Linked DNA regions of Celeribacter indicus. The protein of the gene in region 1 interacts with the protein of each later gene in a pairwise test. Links are inferred from orthologs where the notes say so. Each region holds a gene or a part of one and is shown in the gene's direction. Other genes may lie near its edges.

Evidence for each region. The genes of interacting proteins can lie anywhere in the genome.
Region 2: the proteins of ftsA (region 1) and P73_RS18640 interact in binary tests that used the Escherichia coli proteins (3 or more experiments, as listed by UniProt). The link is inferred for Celeribacter indicus from one-to-one orthologs.

The regions. Positions count from the first base shown.
Region 1 is NZ_CP004393.1:3,262,738-3,267,230, reverse strand. Bases 1,494-4,493 are described here. They hold ftsA (cell division protein FtsA), read left to right. Parts: upstream 1,494-2,327; coding sequence 2,328-3,659; downstream 3,660-4,493. Other genes in these bases: ftsZ (cell division protein FtsZ), read left to right, coding at 4,080-4,493; P73_RS16110 (cell division protein FtsQ/DivIB), read left to right, coding at 1,494-2,331. Outside these bases: murB (UDP-N-acetylmuramate dehydrogenase), read left to right, coding at 1-348; P73_RS16115 (D-alanine--D-alanine ligase), read left to right, coding at 449-1,360; more of P73_RS16110, read left to right, coding at 1,348-1,493. UniProt on the Escherichia coli protein: Essential cell division protein that assists in the assembly of the Z ring. May serve as the principal membrane anchor for the Z ring.
Region 2 is NZ_CP004393.1:3,783,085-3,786,419, forward strand. Bases 566-3,335 are described here. They hold P73_RS18640 (rod shape-determining protein), read left to right. Parts: upstream 566-1,316; coding sequence 1,317-2,354; downstream 2,355-3,335. Other genes in these bases: P73_RS18635 (2-isopropylmalate synthase), read left to right, coding at 566-1,081; mreC (rod shape-determining protein MreC), read left to right, coding at 2,408-3,335. Outside these bases: more of P73_RS18635, read left to right, coding at 1-565. UniProt on the Escherichia coli protein: Forms membrane-associated dynamic filaments that are essential for cell shape determination. Acts by regulating cell wall synthesis and cell elongation, and thus cell shape.

The DNA.
Region 1 (4,493 bases):
TCCCAGCCGGTGAAGGAGCGCAGCGCCGGCTCCACCTTCCGCAACCCGGCGGGGTTCAGCTCGACCGGGCGTGCCGACGACGTGCACGACCTGAAGGCCTGGAAGGTGATCGACGATGCGGGCCTGCGCGGCTTTTCCATCGGCGGCGCGCAGATGAGCGGGAAACATCCGAACTTCATGATCAACACCGGCGGCGCCACGGCCGGCGAACTCGAGCTTCTCGGCGAGGCGGTTCGAAAAAAGGTATTCCAAAACGCCGGCATAGCGTTACAATGGGAAATCAGGCGCGTGGGCGAACACGCCGGGGCGGAGATCCCCGACGGGTTGGCCGAAGAGCAAGGCGCGTGACGTCCTTCCCGTCGGGAGGGGCGAAAGACGACCCCGAAACGGGGCAGCGATACAGCAAGGGCCGCGAAAGACGGCTCGGTCATTTGAGGCACGAGTGGACATGTCGAGCAGGCAGTCCCCGAAAGTGGCGGTCATCATGGGCGGACCTTCGGCCGAGCGCGAAGTGTCCCTGTCCTCCGGGCGTGAATGCGCCGCCGCACTGAGGGGCGAAGGATTCGAGGTCATCGAGATCGACGCGGGCGCGGACCTGTGCGCACATCTGCGCGACGCCGCACCCGATGTCGTGTTCAATGCGCTGCACGGGCGGTACGGCGAGGACGGCTGCGTCCAGGGCCTGCTCGAATGGCTGCGCATTCCATACACCCATTCGGGCGTTCTCGCCTCTGCCCTGGCGATGGACAAGGAGAAGACCAAGGAGGTCTATCGCGCCGCCGGCCTTCCTGTCGTCGAGAGCCGCCTGGCCCGGCGCGAGGAGGTCGAGGCCGGGCATGTGCTCGCGCCGCCCTATGTGGTCAAACCCTATAACGAAGGCTCCTCCGTCGGCGTCTATATCGTGCGCGAGGGCAGCAATGCGCCGCGCCTCTCTGCGGAGATGCCGGCGGTCGTCATGGTCGAGGCCTATGCGCCGGGCCGGGAGCTGACCTGCACCGTCATGGGCGACCGCGCGTTCTGCGTGACCGACATCCTGACGGACGGCTGGTACGATTACGACGCGAAATACAAGGCAGGCGGCTCGCGCCATGTCTGTCCCGCCGAGATCCCCGACGAGATTGCCGCGGCCTGCCGCGACTACGCCCTGCGTGCCCATGCGGCGCTCGGCTGCCGGGGCGTCTCGCGCACGGATTTCCGCTGGGACGAGGGCAGGGGGCTCGACGGGCTCATCCTGCTCGAGACCAACACCCAGCCGGGCATGACCCCCACATCGCTCTCGCCGGAACAGGCGCGGGCGGAGGGGATCACGTTCGGCCGGTTCGTGGCCTGGATGGTGGAGGATGCCTCATGCGACCGGTAGACCCGACGGAGTTCGCAAAGGGACCGACCGCCGGCGGTTCGGCCCGCGTGACCGAGGCCGTGGCGCGGGTGCTGCGCGCGCGCAACGGCCAGCCGCCGGAGGCGCCGCCGCGGCCGCGCGATCCCGCGCCCTCGCGCGCCGCCTACAGGATGAGCCGGCTCTGGCTCACGCCCTCGTTCCGTTTCTTCATGCGCCGCCTCGCGCCGGCGCTGGCCGTGGCCGCCTGTATCGGCCTGTGGTTCGCCGATGCTGACCATCGCCGCGCCTTTTCCGACGCGATCCAGGAGATCAAGCGGGAGGTCCAGAACCGCCCCGAGTTCATGGTCAAGCTGATGGCCGTGGACGGCGCCTCCGCCGAGCTCTCCGAAGACATCCGCGAGATCGTGCAGATCGACTTCCCGATCTCCTCCTTCGACCTCGATCTCCCCGGCATGCTCGCGCAGATCGAGGAGCTCGACGCCGTCTCCAGGGCGGGGGTGCATGTGCGCGCCGGCGGGATCCTCCAGGTCGACATCACCGAGCGCAGGCCCTCCGTCGTCTGGCGCGGTCCCCACGGTCTCGAGATGCTCGACGGCGAAGGCCACCGCGTCGCGGCGCTCGACAGCCGCCTCGACCGTCCCGACCTGCCGCTTCTGGCGGGCGAGGGCGCCGACCGCGCCGTGGGCGAGGCGCTCGCGCTCCTCGAGGCGGCGGGGCCGCTCGTGCCCCGGCTGCGCGGCCTCGTGCGCGTCGGCGAGCGGCGCTGGAACATGGTGCTTGACCGCGACCAGACCATCCTCCTGCCCGAGACGGAGCCGCTTGGCGCGCTCGCGCAGGTGATCGCGCTCGACCAGGCCAAGGGGCTTCTGGACCGCGACGTCACCTCCGTGGACATGCGCAAGCCCACACGACCCACATTGCAACTGAGCGAGGCGGCGCAGGACGAGCTGAACCGCCTTCGCGGACCTGAAACCGGAGTGTCCTACCGATGACCGATCTCTACGCTGCCCAACGTGCGATGCGGAACATGCGCAAGGCCGCGCTTCAGCGCGGTGTGATCGCCATCCTCGATGTCGGCACCTCGAAGATCGCCTGCCTCGTGCTGCGCTTCGACGGAGAACGGTTCATGGGCGGAGACGGGGTCGGATCGCTCGCCGGGCAATCCGCCTTTCGCGTGATCGGAGCGGCGACCACCCGTTCGCGCGGCGTGCGCTTCGGCGAGATCGACGCCATGGCAGAGACCGAACGCGCGATCCGCACCGCGGTCCAGGCGGCGCAGAAGATGGCGCAGACCCGCGTCGACCATGTCATCGCCTGTTTCTCCGGCGGCGCGCCGCGGTCCTACGGGCTCGAGGGCATCGTCGAGGTCGAGGGCGACACCGTCTCCGAACAGGATGTCGCACGGGTGCTCGCGGCCTCCGACGTGCCCGATTACGGCAGCCACCGCGAGGTGCTGCACGCCCAGCCGGTGAACTTCGCGCTCGACCACCGTTCGGGCCTGTCCGATCCGCGCGGGCAGATCGGGCGCTCCCTTGCCGTCGACATGCACATGCTCACGGTGGACGGTGCGGCGATCCAGAACCTGCTCTACTGCATCAAGCGCTGCGATCTCGAGGTGGCGGGTCTCGCATCGGGCGCCTATGTCTCCGGCATCTCCGCGCTCGTCGAGGACGAGCAGGAACTGGGCGCGGCCTGCATCGACATGGGCGGCGGCGCGACGGATGTCTCGATCTTCATGAAAAAGCACATGATCTATGCCGACAGCGTGCGCATGGGCGGCGAGCATGTGACCGCCGACATCGCGATGGGGCTTCAGATCCCGAACGCCACCGCCGAGCGGATCAAGACCTTCTACGGCGGCGTCGTCGCCACCGGCATGGACGATCGCGAGATGATCGAGATCGGCGGCGACAGCGGCGACTGGGAGAAGGACCGCCGCACCGTCTCGCGCGCGGAACTCATCGGCATCATCCGGCCGCGGGTCGAGGAAATCCTCGAAGGCGTCCGCGAATGCCTCGATGCGGCCGGGTTCGAACACCTGCCCTCGCAGCAGGTCGTGCTGACCGGCGGCGGCTCGCAGATCCCCGGTCTCGACACGCTCGCGCCGAAGATCCTGGGCCAGCAGGTGCGGATCGGCCGTCCGCTGCGCGTGCAGGGACTGCCGCAGGCGGCGACCGGCGCGGCCTTCGCCTCCGCGGTCGGGCTCTGCCTCTTCGCCGCCAATCCGCAGGACGAATGGTGGGATTTCGAGATCCCGGCGGAACGCTATCCTGCCCATTCGCTCAAGCGGGCGATGCGCTGGTTCAAGGACAACTGGTGAGCGCGGCGGTTGCCGGCCTGCCGGGACGGTGGTAAAAGGGACATGGATCCGCGGCCAACGCGGGCGGCGACCGGCGCGGCCGGCACACCGAAGAGGCACCCGAGCAGTGCCCCGACATTGCGACGCCCAGTCCGGGACCCGTCCCGGAGGCGGGCCGTTCCCCCGGTCCCCGGCCGGGTGCGTAGGTGTCTGCGCGCCGCGACCAGCTAAATCTCGTGTTTTGCGCAAGATCCCGCCGAATTGTTGCGCGGGATCCCCCAGATTTTGTGGTTTTCTCCTGTTTTTGGGATGACGAGCCCCTCGAAACTCCGTAGGATTCGGGGTGAGTAGGTAAATTTTGCCCCGATTCAGGGGCGGGGACAGTCAACCGGCGGACAGGCGCAGACCTGACCGGCCGATCAAAACAGCAGGCGGACGATCATGGCTTTGAATCTGACGATGCCCGAGCGGGACGAGTTGAAACCGAAAATCACCGTGTTTGGTGTCGGCGGTGCGGGCGGCAACGCGGTCAACAACATGATCGAGAAGCAGCTCGAAGGCGTCGATTTCGTCGTGGCGAACACCGATGCGCAGGCGCTCCAGCACGCCAAGGCGCAGGCGCGCATCCAGATGGGCGTGAAGGTGACCGAGGGTCTCGGCGCGGGGGCCCGTCCCTCCGTCGGCGCCGCGGCGGCCGAGGAAAGCATCGAACAGATCGTCGACCACCTCGCGGGGGCGCACATGTGCTTCATCACCGCGGGCATGGGCGGCGGCACCGGCACCGGCGCCGCGCCGATCATCGCCCAGGCCGCGCGCGAGCTGGGCGTGCTGACCGTCGGCGTCGTGACCAAGCCC
Region 2 (3,335 bases), 520 kb from region 1 along the record:
CGCCACGACGATCAACATTCCCGACACGGTGGGCTACACCGCGCCGCGCGAGAGCGCCGAACTCATCCGCATGCTGATCGAGCGGGTGCCGGGTGCGGATACCGTGATCTTCTCGACCCATTGCCACAACGACCTGGGCATGGCGACGGCGAACTCGCTGGCGGCGGTCGAGGCCGGCGCGCGGCAGATCGAATGCACGATCAACGGGCTGGGCGAGCGCGCGGGCAACACCGCGCTCGAGGAGGTGGTGATGGCGCTGCGCGTGCGCAACGACATCATGCCCTTCGCCACCGGCATCGACACGACGAAGATCATGAACATCTCCCGCCGCGTTTCGCAGGTGTCCGGCTTCCCGGTGCAATACAACAAGGCGATCGTCGGCAAGAACGCCTTCGCCCATGAAAGCGGCATCCACCAGGACGGGATGCTGAAGAATTCCGAGACCTTCGAGATCATGCGCCCGCAGGACATCGGCCTGTCCGGCACCTCCCTGCCGCTGGGCAAGCATTCCGGGCGCGCCGCGCTGCGCGCGAAGCTCCGGGACATGGGCTACGAGATGGGCGACAACCAGCTCAAGGACGTTTTCGTCCGGTTCAAGTCCCTCGCCGACCGCAAGAAGGAAGTCTATGACGACGACCTCATCGCGCTGTTGCGCGACGCGGGCGCGGCCGACCAGAACGAGCGCATCAAGGTGAAATTCCTGCGCGTCGTCTGCGGCACGGAGGCGCCGCAATCAGCCGACCTGATCCTCGAGATCGACGGTGTCGAGACGCGCGAGACCTGCCAGGGCGACGGACCGGTGGATGCGACCTTCAAGGCGATCAAGGCGCTTTTCCCGACCACGGCGCGGTTGCAGCTCTATCAGGTGCATGCGGTGACCGAGGGCACCGACGCGCAGGCCACCGTTTCCGTGCGGCTCGAGGAGGACGGGAAGATCGTCACCGGCCAGTCCTCCGACACGGATACGGTCGTCGCCTCCGCGAAGGCTTATGTCAACGCGCTGAACCGCCTGCTGGTGCGGCGCGAGAAATCGGCCCCGGATTCGGATGTGAAGACGGTGAAATACACCGATACGGTCTGATTTCGGAACTTGTCCGATTCGAACGGAAAAGGCGCTCCTTCGGGGGCGTCTTGCCGTTTATTTATACGAAAGCTGCAAAATCCGGGAGCGGAGACGGGGCCGCGGCGGGCCGGCTTGGCGAGACTTCGCCACAGCGCGGCCACGCGCCCCTTTTCCACACCCCCGCCACCCCCTATAAGTCGCCGTTACGGGGGATTCTCCAAATTTGCGCGCAGGACGGGGCATCAGGAACAAGATGGCGGGACTTAACGGACTTTTTTCTTCGGACATGGCAATCGACCTCGGCACGGCGAACACGCTCGTCTATGTCAAGGGCAAGGGCGTCATCCTCAATGAACCCTCCGTCGTCGCCTATCACGTCAAGGACGGGCGCAAGCAGGTGCTCGCGGTCGGGGAGGATGCCAAGCACATGCTCGGCAAGACCCCCGGCTCAATCGAGGCCATCCGCCCGATGCGCGAGGGCGTGATCGCCGATTTCGATACCGCCGAGGAGATGATCAAGCATTTCATCCGCAAGGTGCACAAGCGCACGACCTTCTCCAAGCCGAAGATCATCGTCTGCGTCCCCCATGGCGCGACCCCGGTGGAGAAACGCGCGATCCGCCAGTCCGTGCTTTCCGCCGGCGCGCGCAAGGCCGGGCTGATCGCGGAACCGATCGCGGCGGCCATCGGCGCGGGGATGCCGATCACCGACCCGACCGGCAACATGGTCGTCGACATCGGCGGCGGCACCACCGAGGTGGCGGTCCTGTCGCTGGGCGACATCGTCTATGCGCGTTCGGTGCGGGTCGGCGGCGACCGGATGGACGACGCGATCATCAACTACCTGCGCCGCCAGCAGAACCTTCTGATCGGCGAGGGCACGGCGGAGCGGATCAAGACCTCGATCGGCACCGCGCGCATGCCCGACGACGGGCGCGGCTCGGTGCTCACGATCCGCGGGCGCGACCTGCTCAATGGCGTGCCGAAGGAGATCGAGATCAGCCAGGCGCAGGTCGCCGAGGCGCTCGCCGAACCCGTGCAGGCGATCTGCGAGGCGGTGATGACCGCGCTCGAGACGACGCCGCCCGACCTCGCCGCCGACATCGTCGACCGGGGCGTCATGCTCACCGGCGGCGGCGCGCTTCTGGGCGAGCTCGACCTCGCGCTGCGCGAACAGACCGGCCTTGCGATCTCGGTCGCCGACGAATCACTGAATTGTGTGGCGCTCGGCACCGGCAAGGCGCTGGAGTATGAAAAGCAACTCCGGCACGTTATTGATTACGACAGCTGAGGCTGCCTGCCGCCGCGCGCGGCACCGGCCGACCTGATCCGGGAAAGACGGACGTGGCCAGAGACAGAGGCAATGCGGAGACCTATGTCCGCCCGATCCAGCGCCTGCTGGCCGGGATCTTTCTTCTGCTGTGCATCGGGATCTTCGTGCTCTGGCGCATCGACAGCCCGCGGGTGGAGCGGATGCGCGCCCAGCTCGTCGACCGGGTCGTCCCCTCCTTCGAATGGGCGCTCGTGCCGGTGACGAAGACGATCGGCATGCTCGAGAACTTCCAGAGCTACCAGCGCCTCTACGAGCAGAACCAGGAGCTGCGCAACGAGTTGCGGCAGATGCAGGCGTGGAAGGAAGCCGCGCTCCAGCTCGAGCAGAAGAACGCCAAGCTGCTCGATCTCAACAACGTGCGGCTCGACCCGAAATACACCTATGTGACGGGGGTGGTGACCGCCGACAGCGGCTCCCCCTTCCGCCAGTCCGTGCTGATGAACGTCGGCGCGCGCGACGGGATCCGCGACGGATGGGCGACGATGGACGGGATCGGGCTCGTCGGCCGGATCTCCGGCGTCGGCGAGACCTCCTCGCGCGTGATCCTGCTGACCGATTCGAACTCGCGCCTGCCGGTGACGATCCAGCCTTCCGGCCAGCGCGCGATCCTCTCGGGCGACAACACCGCGCGCCCGCCGCTCGAATTCATCGAGAGCCCCGAACTGGTGCGCCCCGGCGACCGGGTCGTTTCCTCGGGCGACGGCGGCGTCTTTCCCGCGGACATCCTCATCGGGCAGGTGGCGATGGGGCCGGACCGGCGGCTCCGGGTGATCCTCGCCGCGGATTACGAGCGGCTCGACTACCTGCGCGTGCTGCGCACCCATGTCAGCGAACAGATCACCGATCCCGGCGGGCTGATCCTGCCGGAGCGGCCGCTCACCCCCTTCGTCGAAACCGAACCGGCCGGGCCGGACCGGACCGCCGGGGAGGAAGGGGCGG